One region of the Aurantimonas sp. genome, then DNA from elsewhere that is predicted to be linked to it. Evidence: predicted binding sites of a transcription regulator. Region 1 holds the regulator's gene; each other region holds the start of a gene.

Region 1 (5,934 bases):
AGACCGAGCCCGGCCTCGACAATGTCCCGATCAACTTCCAGTCCAACGGCTACGTCTTCTATGACGTGATCAGCATCGACCCGGCCCGCGAGCGTACCCTCGACGAGGTGCGCGACCGGGTACTGGCCGACTGGAAGGCCGCCGAGACGGACCGGCAGCTCGCCGAGCGCGCCGAGCAGATGAAGACCGAGCTGCAGGCCGGCCAGAGCATGGCGGATGCGGCGGCCGCGGTCGGCGCCGAAGCCCGAACGGCAGCGGCGATCTCGCGCCAGTCCGGCGTGTCGGAACTCGGCCAGGCCGGCGTCAATGCGGCGTTCTCCGGCGGAACCGGCACGGTCGCCACGGCCTCCGGTCGCGAGGCCGGCTCGCAGATCGTCCTGCGCGTCGTCGAGGTTGCGCCGCCGGCGGACCCGGCGGCCAACGTCGCCGCCAACGAGCGCAGCCAGATGACCGGCATGCTGGAGAACGACATTCTGGAGACCTACGTGTCGCTGCTCCAGAACGACACCGCCATCGCCGTTCACCCGGCGGGCATCGAGCGGGCGAAGGCGCTGATCCGTTGAGCCAGAGCCTGAAACCCTTCATCGCCAAGGTCGCGGCGGGCGACACGCTGGACCGCGTCGAGGCCGGCGAGGCCTTTTCGGTCATGATGTCCGGCGAAGCGACGCCGTCGCAGATCGGCGGCTTCCTGATGGCGCTGCGCGTGCGCGGCGAAACCGTCGACGAGATGGCCGGCGCGGTGGACGTCATGCGCGCCAACATGCTGCGCGTCGAGGCGCCGGCGGGGGCCGTCGACATCGTCGGCACCGGCGGCGATCACGCCGGCACGCTGAACGTCTCCACCTGCTCGGCCTTCGTTCTGGCCGGCTGCGGCCTCGTCGTCGCCAAGCACGGCAACCGCGCCCTGTCGTCGAAATCCGGCGCGGCCGACGTCCTGATGGCGCTCGGCGTCAATGTCGACCTGAAGCCAGATGCTATTTCGCGGGCCCTCGCGGATGCCGGCATCTGCTTCATGTTCGCGCCGACCCACCACGCCGCCATGCGGTTCGTGGGCCCGAGCCGCGTCGAGCTCGGCACCCGCACAATCTTCAACCTGCTCGGACCGATGTCCAACCCGGCCGGCGTCGGCAAGCTGCTTCTTGGCTCGTTCTCGCGTGAATGGCTGGTGCCGATGGCCGAGACGCTGCGCGCCCTCGGCACCGAATCCGCCTGGCTCGTCCATGGCGACGGTCTCGACGAGATGACGGTCTGCGGCACGACCGAAGTCGCGGCTTTGGAGAATGGCGAGATCCGCCAGTTCGCCATCGAGCCGGAGGATGTCGGCCTGCGCCGCTGGCCGCTGGCCGACATCAAGGGCGGCGACGCCGCGACCAACGCGACCGCCTTGCGCGCGGTTCTTGACGGGGCAGACAACGCCTATCGCGAGATCGTCCTCCTGAACGCGGCGGGCGCTCTGGTCATGTCTGGCCATTCGGCCGATCTGCGCGAGGGCATCGCCAAGGCGGCCGACGCCATCGACAGCGGCCGCGCCCGCGCCGCGCTGGAGCGGCTGGCCGCGGTCACCCAGGCGATTGCGGGGGAAACCAAATGAGCGACATCCTGCAGAGGATCGAAGCCTACAAGCGCGAGGAGATCGCCGCCGCCAAGCAGCGGATCTCGCAGGCCGATCTCGAAGGCCAGTTCGCCTCCGTCGAGCCGCCGCGCGGCTTTGCGGCGGCACTTGGCGCGCGCCACCGCGCCGGCGAGTTTGCGCTCATCGCCGAAGTGAAGAAGGCCAGCCCATCCAAGGGCCTGATCCGCGAGGATTTCGATCCGCCCGCGCTCGCGGCCGCCTATGAGCGCGGCGGCGCCGCCTGTCTCAGCGTCCTCACCGACACCCCGTCCTTCGAGGGCGATCCGTCCTTCCTGACGGCGGCGCGCGCGGCGACGAGCCTGCCCGCGCTGCGCAAAGATTTTCTCTACGACACCTATCAGGTGGCCGAGGCCCGGGCCTGGGGCGCGGATGCGATCCTCATCATCATGGCCGCGGTCGACGATGCGCTCGCCCGCGACCTCGAAGCTGCGGCCGTTGCCTATGGCCTGGACGTGCTGGTCGAGGTGCATGACGAGGCCGAGACCGAGCGGGCCCTTGCCCTCGCATCGCCGCTGCTGGGCATCAACAACCGCAATCTGCGCACCTTCGAAACCTCGCTGGACACCGCCGAACGGCTCGCCGCCCTCGTGCCCGACGATCGCGTCCTGGTCGGCGAGAGCGGCATCTTCACCCATGCCGACTGCCTGCGCCTCGCCGGGCACGGCATCCGCACCTTCCTCGTCGGCGAGAGCCTGATGCGTCAGGACGACGTCGAGACGGCGACACGCGCCCTGATCGGCGGCGATCCTGCCATCACGGTGCCCGCATGAGCGATCCGCGCGACGCCACGCTGACCCATCTCGACGCCACCGGCGCCGCGTCGATGGTCGATGTCGGCGACAAGGAGCGCACGCGCCGTGTCGCGGAGGCCGAAGGCTTCGTGATGATGGAGCCGGCGACGCTCGACCTGATCCTGGCCGGCGAGGCCAAGAAGGGCGACGTCATCGGCATTGCCCGCATCGCCGGCATCATGGGCGCCAAGAAGACCCACGAGCTGATTCCGCTCTGTCATCCGCTGATGCTGGAGAAGATCGGCGTCGAGATCACCGCCGAGCCCGCGCTGCCCGGCCTTAGGGTCACCGCGACGGCGCGGGTCGGCGGCAAGACCGGCGTCGAGATGGAGGCGCTGACGGCCGTCTCGGTCGCCTGCCTCACCATCTACGACATGGCCAAGGCGGTCGACCGCTCCATGACCATCAGCGGCATCCGCCTTCTGGCAAAATCCGGCGGCCGCTCCGGCGACTGGTCGGCGGACGCCGCGTCGTGAGTCTCATCCCCGTCGAGGAGGCCTATCGTCTCCTCGTCGAGGACGCCCGCCCCCTCGAGCGAACCGAGACGCTGCCGCTGCGCGACGCCTCGGGCCGCATTCTGGCGGCGGACCTTGCCTCGCTGCGCACCCAGCCGGCCTTCGACGCCTCCGCCATGGACGGCTACGCGGTCCGCGCCGCCGACCTTGGCGACGAAGCGCCCTTCCCCTCCCTGCGGCTCGTCGGCGAATCGGCCGCCGGCCACGCCTATGGCGGCACGCTGCAGCCGGGCGAGACCATTCGCATCTCCACCGGCGCGCCGGTCCCTGCCGGTGCCGACGCCATCCTGATCCAGGAAAACGCCAACCGGCAGGACGGCACCGTCACGGCAACGGCGCCGGTCGTGGTCGGCCAGCACATCCGCCCGGCGGGGATCGATTTTGCCGCGGGCACGCCGCTTCTGACCGCCGGCACCGTGCTGACCCCGGGCGCCATCGCGTTGGCCGCGAGCGGCGGCCATCCGGCGATCCCGGTTCGCAGCCGGCCCCGCGTCGCGATCCTGGCGACCGGCGACGAACTCGTCCTGCCCGGCGAACCCATCGGTCCGTCGCAGATCGTCGCCTCCAACACCTTCGGTGTCGCCGCACTGGTGCGCGAGGCCGGCGGCCTGCCGCTGAATTGCGGGATCGCGCCCGACCGCGAAGCGGCCATCGATGCCCAGCTGACACAGGCGATCGCGGACGGCGCCGACATCTTCGTCACCATCGGCGGCGCATCGGTCGGCGACCACGACCTCGTGGGCAAGGTGTTCGCCGCCCATGGCGTCTCCCTCGACTTCTGGAAAGTGGCGATGCGCCCCGGCAAGCCGCTGATGGCCGGCAGGCTGGGCGACATGCGGGTCGTCGGCCTGCCCGGCAATCCGGCCTCCTCCATGGTCGCCGCGACCCTGTTCCTGGCACCGCTGGTCCGGCGCCTCGCGGGCCGTCCTGCGCGTCCGCTCTACCGCCGGGGCGTTCTCGCCGCGCCGATGCCGGACAATGGCGAGCGCACGGATTTCGTCCGCGCCCGGATCGAACCGGACAGCGCCGGCCTGCCCCGCATCGTGCCGTTGTCGCGGCAGGATTCCTCGCTGCTGTCGATCTATGCCGCGGCCGATGCGTTGCTCGTGCGTCCGGTCCGCGCCGCACCGGCCGAAGCGGGCGATCCCTGCGATTACGTCCCCCTGACGGCTATGGAGCCACTTGCGGAACACAACTAGAACAGATAGGTTTGTTCAGGTTTTGTTTTGAGGAGTCGCCCGGATGCTGACGCGCAAGCAGCACGATCTTCTGGTCTTCGTGAACGATCGGGTGCGCGAGACTGGTGTACCCCCGTCCTTCGATGAAATGAAGGACGCGCTGGACCTGCGGTCCAAGTCCGGCATTCACCGCCTGATCACCGCGCTCGAGGAGCGGGGCTTCATCCGCCGCCTGCCCAATCGGGCCCGGGCGCTGGAAATCCTGAAGCTGCCGGAGTCGATTCAGGGCAGCCGCCCGGCACCTGTCGGGCGCACCGGCTTCAAGCCGAGCGTCATCGAAGGCAGCCGCGACACCGCCCGGCCCGCACCCGCGGCGCAGCCGGCACCGGCAAAGGCGTCCGCTTCGACGGCCATTCCGGTCATGGGGCGCATCGCCGCCGGCGTGCCGATCTCGGCCATCCAGCACAACACCCACTCCATCGTCGTTCCGCCGGACATGCTGGGCAGCGGCGAGCATTACGCTCTCGAAGTGAAGGGCGACTCGATGATCGAGGCCGGCATTCTCGACGGCGACACGGTGGTCATCCGCCGGGGCGACACGGCGACGCCGGGCGAGATCGTGGTCGCCCTCGTCGACGACGAGGAAGCGACCCTGAAGCGCTTCCGCCGTCGCGGCGACACCATTGCGCTGGAGGCGGCCAATCCAGCCTACGAAACCCGCATCTTCGGCTCGGACCGGGTCAAGGTCCAGGGCAAGCTGATCGGCCTGATCCGCCGCTACTGACCGCTCCGGACGGAACGCGGTCGGTGCAGAACGGGTGATAGGTCCTCGCGACTCGCGCCCGAAGCGTTGAGGCCCGAAACCGGCTCGTCCTCGCTCAGGGCCCAACCGTCGCGGTTCGGCCTGAACCGGCCGTGACCCCATTGCTGACGGTCGCCGAGGCCGGCTGCGTGACAGGTGCCGGCGGGTTCGGCGCAGCGGGCTTGCGCCAATATTCCGGCCAGGGCGCCAACCGGTGGACGTTCCAGCGTTCGGGCGGATCGCTGACGGCCTGCACGATGCGGGGCCGGCCTGTCGCCGCCTCCCGGCCGATCGCCAGCGAGCCGGTCCGCCGCAGCGTGCGCAGCGTTACCAGAACGGCGCCGGATCGGCATTCGGCAAGCCGGATCGCGCGCGAGACGATGGCGACATCCGCCTCGTCGCAGGCATCGCCCGTGCGGGCATAATCCTCCGTCCAGATCACACGCAGGCCGCCACGCGTGGTGAAGCGGCAATATTTGGCCGCGCACTCCGCGGGAATCGTCGCCCGGATCCGCTCTGTGTCGGTGCCCCGCGGCGCCCGCGCCTCGAAGGCCCGTTCCCATTGTTCCGCGATGAAACTGCTGGGCCGTGCGCGCAGGAAGGCGAGCTGGCCGTCCGCCGCGAGCGTCGCGACCTCCTTGCCGTCCTCGAAGATCAGGAGTTCCGGTGGGGCCGTCCTGTCGGGCGCAGCAATGAATCCGGCCAGTGCCAGCGGCAGGCCAAGCCACCGCAGCCGGCTTGCCAGACAGGACGCGGTGAGGATCGCCGCGGTCAGCAGCAGAAGGCCCAAGGCGGTCATGCGTCCGATCGCCTGGTCCGGCAGCCAGGCATAGACGTTGCGCGCGATCTCGAGGACGAGCCAGAGGCCGGCGCCCATTGCCTGGAACGGCCAGGCGTCGAGCCCGAACGGAATCAGCAGCGTTCCCACCAGCGCCAGCGGCATGATCCACAACGTGAACAGCGGCATGGTCAGGAGATTGGCGACGAAGCCGAAGGCCGCCATCCGGTGGAAGTG
Region 2 (5,934 bases), on a different contig from region 1:
CATCTCGGCGCGCATGGCGTTCACCTTGAGCCGCGCCGGGTTGAAGATCGACGCGTAATAGGTGAGCCACAGGGCTTCCATGTCGTCGCCCTCCGGTCGCATGTCCTTCGTCGCGCCGGGCAGAAAGGTCAGTTCGCTGCCGTCCCAATGGGCGCTGCGCTCCGGCGTCAGGATGGTCCAGACCATCCCGGCGAAGCGCCGGGCGAAGAAGGGCGCGGTGTGTTCGACGATGTGGTGGAACGGTTCGAACCAAGCGACGTAGTGGCGGCGGCCTTCGTCGTCCTCGATCTCGCGAAAGCGCACGAAGGCCTTCATCTTGTGGCTGTCGCGGCGGACCGCCTTTTCCATCTCGGAGGCGCGCAGGATGTCCCGGTCCGACGCGATCTCCAGGAGCTTCTTCTCCCGTTGCAGTCGCCACAGCAGACGATAAGCGAAGACGAAGCGGTCGGCATCGGCATGGCAGACCAGCTTGGCCGCCAGTTCGGGAAACGCCTTCGGCACGGTCGGCTGCGGCGCGCCGGCGGGTGCCGGCGGCAGCGGCCCGGCGAAGAGGCCCGCGGTTTCGTCACCGACTGTGAAGCTCATCTCCTCCGGCGGCACGCCAAGCGCCAGCGCCGTGCGCGCCGCCTGGCGCCACGCGTCGAAATCGGCGGAGAAGGAAAGACGCGCAACATACATGGGATCGGGCTCGCCTGCGGGACGGAATGAAACCTGCGTGGCGGTGCCGCGGTTCCGCCAATGCTCCGCGGCCCGGCTGCCGCGGCCCGTGTGAGGCCCGACGCTCAGAACAGTTCGAGCTGCGCCGTCCGCTGCACCTTCGGCACGAAGCGCTCGCGCAGGCCGGCGCTGTCCGTCGCCGCGCCCGGCGACCAGTCGAGCGCCTCGATGAACGGCCGCACCTTGTCCACCGACTGGCAGAGCCGCGCCACGTCGTCGAGGCGCAGGCTGCGATGCCGCCGCGTCGACAGGATGCGGTTCACCGCCCGCGTGCCAAGGCCCGGCACCCGCAAGAGCATCTCGCGGTCGGCGCGGTTGACGTTGACGGGAAACCGCTCGCGATGCTTCAGCGCCCAGGCGAGCTTCGGGTCGATCGCCAGATCCAGCATGCCGTCATCGCCGCCCGCGACGATCTCGCCACGGTCGAAGCCGTAGAAGCGCATCAGCCAGTCGGCCTGGTAGAGCCGGTGCTCGCGCATCAGCGGCGGCTTGGAGAGCGGCAGCCGGCTCGAGGCGTCGGGGATCGGCGAGAAGGCCGAGTAATAGACCCGCTTCAGGTGATAATTGCCGTAGAGATTTTCCGAGCGGCCGAGGATCGCGTCGTCGTTTGATCCGTCGGCGCCGATGATCATCTGGGTCGACTGGCCGCCGGGCGCAAAGCGCTTCGGCTTCGCCCGGTCCCGCTTCTCGCCCTTGTGCTCCTCGATCTTGGCGCGCAGATGCCCCATCGACCGGCGGATGTCGCGCGGGTTCTTTTCCGGCGCGAAGGCTTCCAGCGTCACGTCGGTCGGCAGCTCGATGTTGATCGACAGGCGGTCGGCGAACAGCCCCGCCTCCTCGATCAGCGCCGGCGCGGCATCGGGGATCGTCTTCAGATGGATGTAGCCGCGGAAATTTTCCTCCAGCCGCAGCTTTCGGGCGATCCGCACCATCTCCTCCATCGTGTAGTCGGAGCTGCGGATGATGCCGGAGGAGAGAAACAGCCCCTCGATGTAGTTGCGTCGGTAGAAGGACATCGTCAGGTCGACAACCTCCTGCACTGAAAAGCGCGCCCGCGGCACGTTCGACGACGAGCGATTGACGCAATAGACGCAGTCATAGACGCAGAAATTCGTCATCAGGATCTTGAGCAGCGAGATGCAGCGCCCGTCCGGGGCATAGGCATGGCAGATGCCCGAGCCTTCGGTCGAGCCGATGCCGCCGGACTTCGCCGAGTCGCGGCGGGTCGAGCCGCTGGACGCGCAGGAGGCGTCGTATTTGGCGGCGTCCGAGAGGATCGCCAGCTTGTCGATGAGCGTGGTCTTGGCCATCCCGCCTGTATAGGGTTCTCGGAATGTTCCTGCGAGCGGTCACCGCCGGATTGCCCTGCTACAGGCTGTCGCAGGTGGTCACTCCGGAGCCGCTTTGGGAGCTTAGGCCTGCACCAGAGGCGGGGTGCCGTCCTGCGCGACGCCACAAACGAAAACGGCCGGGCTGAAGCCCGGCCGTCGCATCATGAAAGCTTTGCCGGAGCCTAGTGCGACTGCGCCTTGGCGACCGCGCGCTTGGTGACGACCTTGACGAGGTTGGCGCGGTAATCCGACGAGCCGTGCAGATCGGCCAGCATGTCGCTCGGATCGACCGACAGCCCCTCGATGGCGGAGCCGTCGAAATTCGCCGACAGCGCCTGCTCGGCGGCTTCCCAGCGGAAGGTGCCGTTCGAGCCCGCGCCGGTGACGCCGACCTTCACGCCATCGCCGCGCTTGGCGACGAAGACGCCGCACATGGCGTAGCGCGAGGCCGGATTGCGGAATTTCTCGTAGCCGCACTGATCCGGCGCCTCGAAGGACACCGCGGTGACGATCTCGTCCTCTTCCAGCGCCGTCTCGAACAGGCTGACGAAGAATTCGTCCGCCGGCATTTCGCGCTTGGAGGTGTGGATCGTCGCGCCCATCGCCTTCAGGGCGGCCGGATAATCGGCGGCCGGGTCGTAATTGGCGACCGAGCCACCGATCGTGCCCATGTGGCGCACGGCGATGTCGCCGATCAGCCCGGCCAGCGAGGCGAAGCCCGGACAGGTCGACTTGATGCCCTCATGGGCGGCGATCTCGGCATGGGTCGTGCCGCCGCCGATGCGGATCGAGCGGCCCTCGACGCTGATGCCCTTGAGCTCGCCGACATGGCGCAGATCGACCAGCGCCGTCGGCGCGGCAAGCCGTTGCTTCATGGTCGGGATCAGCGTCATGCCGCCGGAGAGGAACTTGCCCTCCCCGCCGCTGTCGCCGACCAGCCGGACGGCCTCGTCGAGGGTCGAGGGGCGATGATAGGTGGTCTCGTACATCTCAGGTCTCCCTTGGCGCCGGGTCGCGCCTGTCCTGTTCAGGCGCGGGCCGCGCGGCGCGGCTGTCTCGATGGGACCAGGGGTCCCGGAACGCTGCCGGCGGCCGGTCTGCGGCCGCCGGACGATCAGGCCGCCGTCAGGTGACGGCGTGGATGGCGCGCCACACCTTCTGCGGCGTCGCCGGCATGGTCAGGTCGTTGTTGCCGATGGCGTCGGTGATGGCGTTGATGACGGCCGGCGGCGAACCGATCGCGCCGGCCTCGCCGCAGCCCTTCATGCCGAGCGGATTGCCGGGGCACAGCGTCTCGTTGGTCGACACGTCGAACATCGGCAGGTCCCAGGCCCGCGGCATGGCGTAGTCCATGTAGGACGCCGTCACGAGCTGGCCGGTCTCGTCGTAATGGGCGCCTTCCAGAAGTGCCTGGCCGATGCCCTGGGCGAGACCGCCATGCACCTGTCCCTCGACGATCATCGGGTTGATCACCCGGCCGAAATCGTCGGCGGCGACGAACTGCACGATCTCGGTGGTGCCGGTCTCCGGATCCACTTCGACCTCGCAGATGTAGCAGCCGGCCGGGAAGGTGAAGTTGGTCGGATCGTAGAACGCGCCTTCCTTCAGGCCGGGCTCCATGCCGTCCGGCAGATTGTGGCCGGTATAGGCGCCGAGACAGACCTCGTGCCAGCCGAGCGACTTGTCAGTGCCCGCGACCTTCACCTCGCCATTCTCGATGACGATGTCGCCCTCGTCGGCTTCCAGCAGATGCGCGGCGATCTTCTTGGCCTTGGCCTCGACCTTGTCGAGCGCCTTGTGGATCGCCGACATGCCGACCGCGCCGGAGCGCGAGCCGTAGGTGCCCATGCCGAACTGCACCTTGTCGGTGTCGCCATGGATCACCTGGACGTTGTCGACCGGCAGGCCGAAACGCTCGGCGACGAGCTGGGCGAAGGTCGTCTCGTGGCCCTGGCCGTGGCTGTGCGAGCCGGTGAGGATCTCGATCGTGCCGACGGGATTGACCCGGACCTCGGCCGATTCCCACAGCCCGACGCCGGCGCCGAGCGAGCCCACGGCCTTCGACGGCGCAATGCCGCAGGCCTCAATGTAGCAGCTCATGCCGAGACCGCGCAGCTTGCCGCGCGACTGTGCCTCGGCCCGGCGGGCCTCGAAGCCCGCGACGTCCGCCGCCTGCATGCCGGCATCCAGCGTCGCGTCGAAATCGCCGGCGTCATAGGCCATGATGACCGGCGTCTGGTGCGGGAAGGAGCGGATGAAGTTCTTGCGGCGCAGTTCCGCCGGCGAGACGCCGAGCTCGCGCGCCGCCGTCTCCATGGTCCGCTCGATGACGTAGGTGGCCTCGGGCCGGCCGGCGCCGCGATAGGCGTCGACCGGCACGGTGTTGGTGTAGACGGCCCTGACATTGGCGTGGATCGCCGGGATGTCGTACTGGCCCGACAGGAGCGTCGCGTAGAGATAGGTCGGGGTCGCCGACGAGAACAGCGACATGTAGGCGCCCAGATTGGCCACCGTGTCGACCTTGAGACCGAGGATCTTGTTGTCGGCGTCCAGCGCCATCTCGACTTCGGTCACGTGGTCGCGGCCATGGGCGTCGGTCAGGAACGCCTCGGTACGATCGGACGTCCACTTCACCGGCACGCCGGTGCGCTTGGATGCCCACAGGCAGACGATCTCTTCGGGATAGATGTAGATCTTGGAGCCGAAGCCGCCGCCCACATCCGGCGCGATCACCCGCAGCTTGTGCTCCGGCGCGACATTGTAGAAAGCGCTCATCACCAGCCGGGCGACATGCGGGTTCTGCGAGGTGGTCCAGCAGGTGTAGTGGTCGTCGGCGGCGTCGTAATGGCCGAGTGCCGCGCGCGGCTCCATCGGGTTCGGCACCAGCCGGTTGTTGACGATGTGCAGCTTAGTGACGTGCGCGGCATTGGTGAAAGCCGCGTCCGTCGCGCCCTTGTCGCCCAGTTCCCAGTCGAAGATCAGGTTGTTCTCGGCTTCCGGATGGAGCTGCGGCGCGCCCTCCTTCAGCGCCTCGACGGCGCTGACCACGGCCGGCAGCTCGTCATAGTCGACCATCACCGCTTCGGCCGCGTCGCGCGCCTGCATCTGGGTTTCGGCCACGACCACCGCGACGGCCTGGCCCACATGGCGGACCTTCTCCACCGCCAGCGCCGGCCAGGCGCCCATCTTCATCGGCGTGCCGTCCTTGGAGGACACCGCCCAGCCGCAGATCAGATTGCCGATGCCGTCGCCCTGCAGCTGCTCGCCGGTCAGGATGCCGATGACGCCCGGCATTCCCTTGGCTTCGTCCATGTCGATGCCGGAGATCGTGGCATGGGCATGGGGCGAGCGCACGAACGCCGCGTATTTCATGCCCGGCACGACCATGTCGTCGACATAGCGGCCACGCCCGGTGATGAACCGGCGATCCTCCTTGCGCAGAACCTTTGCGCCGATGCCTTCGATACCCATAGAAAACCTCCCAATTTTCGCTGGGGGCCGGGATCACCGTCGGGATCGCTGCGGCCGCCCTGATCCGTGGCGACCCGAAGGCCGCCCTGCCTCCCTATTCGGCCGCGACCTGCTGCGGCTGCGATGCGCCGGCGGCAGCCAGGATCGCCTTGACGATGTTGTGGTAGCCGGTGCAGCGGCAGATATTGCCCTCGAGGCCGTCGCGCACCGCCTTCTCGTCGAGCGCGCTGCCGTGCTGGCGGATCAGGTCCACCGCCGTCATGATCATGCCCGGGGTGCAGAAGCCGCACTGCAGGCCGTGATGCTCGCGGAAGGCCGTCTGCACCGGATGCAGCTCGGCGCCGTCGGCCAGTCCCTCGATCGTCGTCACCGAGGCGCCCGAGGCCTGGACGGCCAGCATGGTGCAGGACTTCAC
Region 3 (5,934 bases), on a different contig from region 1:
CCTTCACGCTGCCGGCGAGCGCACAGGCGCAGTCGCGTGCGATCGCCACCACCGACGTCAATCTGCGCGCCGGCCCGTCCACCTCCTATCCCGCCGTCAACGTCGTCGGCGCCGGCGACCGGGTCCGCGTCTTCGGCTGCCTCGACACCCGCGCCTGGTGCGATGTCGGCTATGACGGCCAGCGCGGCTGGATGTCGTCCAACTATCTCGCCGACGCCCGCGAGCGCCGCTATACCGGCCCGCGCTATGTCGACCGGATGGACGCGCCGGTCATCTCCTTCTCGATCGGCCGCTACTGGGACGACCATTATCGCGGCCGCAATTTCTATCGCGACCGGGACCGCTACGACGACCGCCGGGGCCGCGACCGCCGCGACTTCGATCGCCGCGACGACCGGCGTGATGCCCGTCGCGATGCCCGCCGGGACTTCCGCGAAGACCGGCGTGACGACCGGCGCGAATTCCGCGAGGACCGGCGGGACGATCGTCGCAACTATCGCGAGGAGCGCCGCGACGAACGGCCGGTGCCCCTCTACCGGGTGGACTGAGGCCTCCCCACATTGAACGATGATCGAGGCGCGGGCGCCCCCCGCGCCTCGATGCTTTTGCGGCCCGCAGTTCCCGGCCGCCGTGCCGCCGAGGACCGCCTTGCCACCGATCGATCCCACCACCAGCGCCCCTGCCCTGCCGGAGAACGGTGTCGCCATCTGGCTGACCTTCCTGGCCGATATCGGCGACAGCGAGCGCGCTGCCTATCGCAAGCTCCTCGACCCGCATGAGACCGAGCGCCACGACCGCTACAAGGTGGCCGGCGCCCGCGACGAGTTCCTGGTCGGCCGGGCGCTGGTCCGCACCACCCTGTCGCGCTACCGCGACATCGCGCCCGCCGACTGGCGCTTCGAGACCAACCGCCATGGCCGGCCGGCGATCGTCGGCGAGGCGGCGGGCGGCCTCGTGTTCAACCTCTCCCATACCCGCGGCCTCGTCGCGCTGGCCGTCTCCAGGGGCTGCGAGATCGGCGTCGACGTGGAGGCGGTCGGCCGGGAAAGCGCCACCTTCGATCTGGCCGGGCGCTATTTCTCGCCGTCCGAAGCCGAATGGGTGCGCGCGGCGACCGGCCCGGCGCTGGCCGAGCGGTTCTTCGCGGTCTGGACCCTGAAGGAGGCCTATATCAAGGCCCGCGGCATGGGGCTGGCCCTGCCGCTGGACGGCTTCTCCTTCACGCTCGACGACGCCACCGACCGGCCGACCATTGCCTTCCATGAAGGCTGCCCGGACGATCCGGCCCGCTGGGCCTTCCTGCGCCGGAGCGTCTCGGACGACCATCGCCTGGCCTTCGCGGCCTCGCCGCCGGACCGGATCGACAGCGTGCGCTTCCTGCGCACCGTTCCGCTGTCGGACTCCGTCAACGACATCGATGCCACGGACGGCGCATCGTGAAGCTCTTCGCCGTCGCCGACTTGCATCTCGGCCACCCGGCCAATCGCGAGGCGATCCACGAGATTGCCGCGCATCCGGACGACTGGCTGATCCTCGCCGGTGACGTTGGCGAAACCGAGCGCCATCTGGACCTGGCCCTCGACGTCCTGCAGCCGAAATATCGGCAGGTCGTCTGGGTGCCGGGCAATCACGAACTCTGGGCCGTGGCCTCGGAGGGCGTGCCGCTGCGCGGCGAGGCGCGCTATCACCACTTCGTGGAACGCTGCCGGGCCCGCGGCGTGCTGACGCCGGAGGATGATTATCCGGTCGTTGCCATCGACGGACAGGACGTGCGCATCGTGCCGATGTTCCTGCTCTACGACTATTCCTTCCGGCCCTTCGATGTCGCCCATGAGGACGCCGTCGCCTGGGCCCGCGAGGGCGGGCCGGTCTGCTCCGACGAGCAGTTCCTGCCGGCCGATCCCCATGCCAGCCGCAGCGCCTGGTGCGCGGCGCGCGTGTCGGCGACCGCGGCCCGCCTCGACGGGCTCGACGACGGCGTGCCCAACATCCTCGTCAACCACTGGCCGCTACGCCGCGATCTGGCCCGCCTGCCGCGTATTCCGCGCTTCTCGATCTGGTGCGGCACCACCCGCACCGAGGACTGGCACACCCGCTACAACGCCCGGGCCGTGATCTCCGGCCATCTGCACATGCCCTCGTCCAAGACTATCGACGGCGTCGCCTTCGAGGAGGTCTCCTTCGGCTATCCCAAGCAATGGCGCGGTCGCCGCGAACCGGCCGACGCGCTGCGCCGCATCCGGATGTAGCCGGCTCACGAAAGCCTCACGGCGCCCGAGATGATGCGCTTGGCGCGGATCGGCCCTTGCGGGGAACAATCTTCGCCTCCTGCTGCCCGGCGGAGCATGCTGTGCGTCGTCGGTCCCGCAGCCCGACCCTATCTGTCGTCGCAACAGCTTGCATTTCCACGGAGACATCCATGTCGCAGATCACCATGGCGGGCCGCGCCCCCGGCAGCGGCGCCGTGAGCCCGGCCGCCTGGGTCGCGCTCGGCCTCGCCCTCATCGGCGCGCTGGGTCTCGCCTTCGGCCAGAGCCCGCGCATTGCCGCGCTCTTCGTCGTCGGCGGCGCCTTCGGCCTCGTCCTCTACCATGCCGCCTTCGGCTTCACCTCGGCCTGGCGCAACTTCATCCGCGACGGTCGCGGCCGGGGCCTGCGCGCCCAGATGGTGATGCTCGCCATCGCCGTCGCGCTGTTCTTCCCGGCGCTGGCCGCCGGCAGCCTGTTCGGCCAGGAAGTCTCGGGATTCGTCTCGCCGGTCGGCACCTCGGTGCTGGTCGGGGCGTTCATCTTCGGCATCGGCATGCAGCTGGGAGGCGGCTGCGCCTCCGGCACGCTCTACACCGCCGGCGGCGGCAATGCCCGCATGCTGATCACGCTGGCCTTCTTCATCATCGGCTCGCTGCTGGCGACGATCCATTTCGACTGGTGGATGGCGCTGCCGGCCTTCGAACCGGTCTCGGTCGTCGACAGTGTCGGCGCGCCGCTGGGCATCGTTCTGTCCTTCGCCATCTTCGCGGCCATCGCGGTGGTGACGATCCTCGTTGAAAAGCGCCGCCATGGCGGGCTGGAGCAGGCCGACGCCCCGAAGCGCCACGGTCTGGCGCGCTTTGCCCGCGGGCCGTGGCCGCTGGTCGCCGGCGCCATCGCGCTGGCGCTGCTCAACTTCGTCACGCTGGCGCTGGCCGGGCGCCCCTGGGGCATCACCTCGGCCTTCGCCCTGTGGGGCGCCAAGCTGTCGGAACTCGGCGGCGTCGATCCCTCCGCCTGGTCCTACTGGCAGCAGCCGGGCAATGCGACGGCGCTATCCTCCAGCATCTTCGCCGACATCACCTCGGTGATGAATTTCGGCATCATTCTCGGCGCCCTCCTTGCCGCGGCCCTTGCCGGCCGGCTGGCGCCGAACTTCGCCATTCCGCTGCGCTCCATCCTGGCCGCGGCGATCGGCGGACTGATGCTGGGCTATGGCGCGCGAATCGCCTTCGGCTGCAATATCGGCGCCTATTTCGGCGGCATCGCCTCGGGCAGCCTGCATGGCTGGCTGTGGCTGGTCGCGGCCTATGCCGGCTCGGTTCTCGGCGTGCGCCTGCGGCCGTTCTTCTTCGTCGGCGAACGGCCGCACGTCACCAAGGGCGCCTGACCGCACCCACCATCCACAGACCTTTCGAAAGGCCGCCGCGACACCCTCGCGGCGGCCTTTTTGCGTGGTTGTCGCAAGCCAGAGGATTAGGAATCCTGCCCTTTCCGGAAACGGCGCTCGGGCCCTGAGCAGACTCGGCTTGACTCTCCAGGGCCGCTCTGGAATCCATAGGAACATATCAGGAACAAACCTCTTGGTGAGGCGGAGCGATCGCGAATCCCTTGTGATCGAAGGAGAATCCTATGGCCTCGACCGATCCCGCCGCGCTGACCGCCCCCCGGCGCGCGGCCCCGCCCGCGCCCGTTCGCCTGTATGGCACGGACCGGGACTTTGCTAGGAATCGTGCCCTGTCGGAGCTGCGCGAGCGCATCGCGCAGATCGAGGGCGAGCCGGTCTGCCGGCTGGAAAACACCGCTGCGGACACCCGCCGCCAGGGCGACGCGGCAGCCGTGCGGCGCGCGGCGCCGAAGCTCCTGTCGCTCGGCGACGCGGCGGCCGATACGGCGCTCGGCGGCGGCTTTCCGGCGGCGGGACTGGCCGAAATCCATCTCGACGAGACCCGCGACGGCGGCTCGCTCGCCGGCTTCGCGCTGGCGCTGGCGATCCGCTTCGGCGCCCGCCCCGGCCGGCCGCTCCTGTGGATCGGCGACATGATGGCGTTTTCCGAGGCCGGGCTTCCCTATCTGCCGGGGCTCGCGAGCTTCGGCCTCGACCCCGCCGCGCTCTGCCTCGTCAAGACCCGCAAGCTCGACGAGGCGGCCTGGGCCGGCGAGGAGGCCGCCACCTCGCGGGCGCTGGCCATGGCGATCCTGGAAGTGCGCGGCAATCCCGCCCGGCTCGGCCTCGACGGCACCCGGCGACTGCATCTGCGCGCCCGCGACGCCGGCCTGCCCCTGCTGCTCCTGCGCCAGAGCGCCCGTCCCGAGGCCACCGCCGCGCCGCTGCGGCTGCGGATCCGACCGGGGCCGGCGAGCCGCGTCGCCGACCTGGCCGATCGCGACAAGCTCATCGGCCACCCGGTCTTCGACGTCACGGTGGAGAAATCCCGCGACGGTCGCCCGCAGCATGTAGTCCTGGAGTGGAATTCCCATGAGCGACGTTTCGGCCCCCCGGCCCGTTCCGAACCGCTATCTCGCCCTGTCGTTTCCACGGCTGTCGACGGACCGGATCCGGCGCGAGCGGATGGGACGGTCGTGGCGCTCCGACGCGCCTCGTAAGGGAGCGGCCGACGACGACGATGGCGAAAGCGGCCGCCCGGCGCCGCTGGCGCTCTACGAGACCGTCGGCAACGCCAACCGCATCGTGGCGACCTGCGAGGCGGCCGAGGCCATGGGTCTGGCGGCCGGCAGCGGTCTGGCCGAGGCAAAGGCGCGGTTTCCGGACATGGAGGTCATGCTTGCCGACCCGGCCGCCGACCGGCGGCTGCTGGAGGCGGTCGCCGACTGGTGCGACCGCTACACGCCGCTCGTCGCCCTCGACGCGCCGCACGGTCTCGTCCTCGACATTTCCGGCTGCGCCCATCTCTTCGGCGGCGAGAAGGCGCTGATGGACGATCTCCTGGTGCGGCTGTTCCATCAGGGCCTCGCCGCCCTAGCGGCGATCGCCAGCCATGCCGGCACGGCCCTGGCGCTGGTCGGCGGCGGCAGGGGGCGCGGCGGCGCCATCGTCGCCGAGAACGATGAGCTGGCCGCGGTTTCGCCGCTGCCCGTCGCCGCGCTGCGGCTGGAGCCGCCGGTCGCGGCGATGTTTCGCCGCCTCGGCCTGAAGACCATCGACGCGCTGCTGGCGCTGCCCCGCGCCGGGTTGGCGCGGCGCTTCGGCGAAGATCTCCTCGCCCGTCTCGATACCGCGCTCGGCCGCGCCTCCCGGCCGATCAGCCCGCGCCGGCCGGTGCCGGACCTGACCGCCGAGCGGCGATTGTTCGAGCCGATCAGCCTGACCGACGACGTCGAGCGCATCCTCCTGCTGCTGGCTGCGCGCCTGAAGGGCGATCTGGAGCGGCGCGGCGTCGGGGCGCGGCAGCTCGAACTGTCGCTGTTTCGCGTCGACGGCGCGGTCAACCGGCTGGTGGTCGGCGCCTCGCGGCCGGTGCGCGAACCCGCCGCCATCCAGCGCCTGTTCCGCGAGCGCATGAAGGGGCTCGGCGAGGAGTTCGACGCCGGCTTCGGCTACGATCTCGTCAAGCTCGCCATCTACGCCACCGAGCCGATGCCGGACCTGCAGACCGACCTGTCCGGCGAGACAGTCGGCAGCGACGCCTTCGGCAGCCTCGTCGACCGGCTCGGGGCGCGGCT

The links. The regulator LexA, encoded in region 1, represses DNA repair genes until DNA is damaged. The targets are predictions, from matches to a motif close to TGTTCNNNNTGTGTTCNG.
Region 2: ACEQX1_RS14900 (putative DNA modification/repair radical SAM protein) is a predicted target of LexA. The motif match lies at 2,041-2,058, and genes of this name have one in related genera.
Region 3: ACEQX1_RS08735 (ImuA family protein) is a predicted target of LexA. The motif match lies at 3,810-3,827, and genes of this name have one in related genera.

Annotation. Positions count from the first base shown of each region.
Region 1 is NZ_CAXPJM010000008.1:255,228-261,161, reverse strand. Features, by position in the region: gene ACEQX1_RS04495 (peptidyl-prolyl cis-trans isomerase) at 1-563, shown strand, start outside; gene trpD (anthranilate phosphoribosyltransferase) at 560-1,591, shown strand; gene trpC (indole-3-glycerol phosphate synthase TrpC) at 1,588-2,403, shown strand; gene moaC (cyclic pyranopterin monophosphate synthase MoaC) at 2,400-2,900, shown strand; gene glp (gephyrin-like molybdotransferase Glp) at 2,897-4,138, shown strand; gene lexA (transcriptional repressor LexA) at 4,182-4,901, shown strand; gene ACEQX1_RS04465 (ComEC/Rec2 family competence protein) at 4,996-5,934, opposite strand, start outside.
Region 2 is NZ_CAXPJM010000037.1:198,846-204,779, reverse strand. Features, by position in the region: gene ACEQX1_RS14905 (UdgX family uracil-DNA binding protein) at 1-678, opposite strand, end outside; gene ACEQX1_RS14900 (putative DNA modification/repair radical SAM protein) at 783-2,027, opposite strand; gene ACEQX1_RS14895 (xanthine dehydrogenase family protein subunit M) at 2,231-3,037, opposite strand; gene ACEQX1_RS14890 (xanthine dehydrogenase family protein molybdopterin-binding subunit) at 3,174-5,519, opposite strand; gene ACEQX1_RS14885 ((2Fe-2S)-binding protein) at 5,614-5,934, opposite strand, start outside.
Region 3 is NZ_CAXPJM010000020.1:72,169-78,102, reverse strand. Features, by position in the region: gene ACEQX1_RS08755 (SH3 domain-containing protein) at 1-548, shown strand, start outside; gene ACEQX1_RS08750 (4'-phosphopantetheinyl transferase superfamily protein) at 649-1,440, shown strand; gene ACEQX1_RS08745 (metallophosphoesterase) at 1,437-2,249, shown strand; gene ACEQX1_RS08740 (YeeE/YedE family protein) at 2,420-3,640, shown strand; gene ACEQX1_RS08735 (ImuA family protein) at 3,883-4,857, shown strand; gene ACEQX1_RS08730 (DNA polymerase Y family protein) at 4,823-5,934, shown strand, end outside.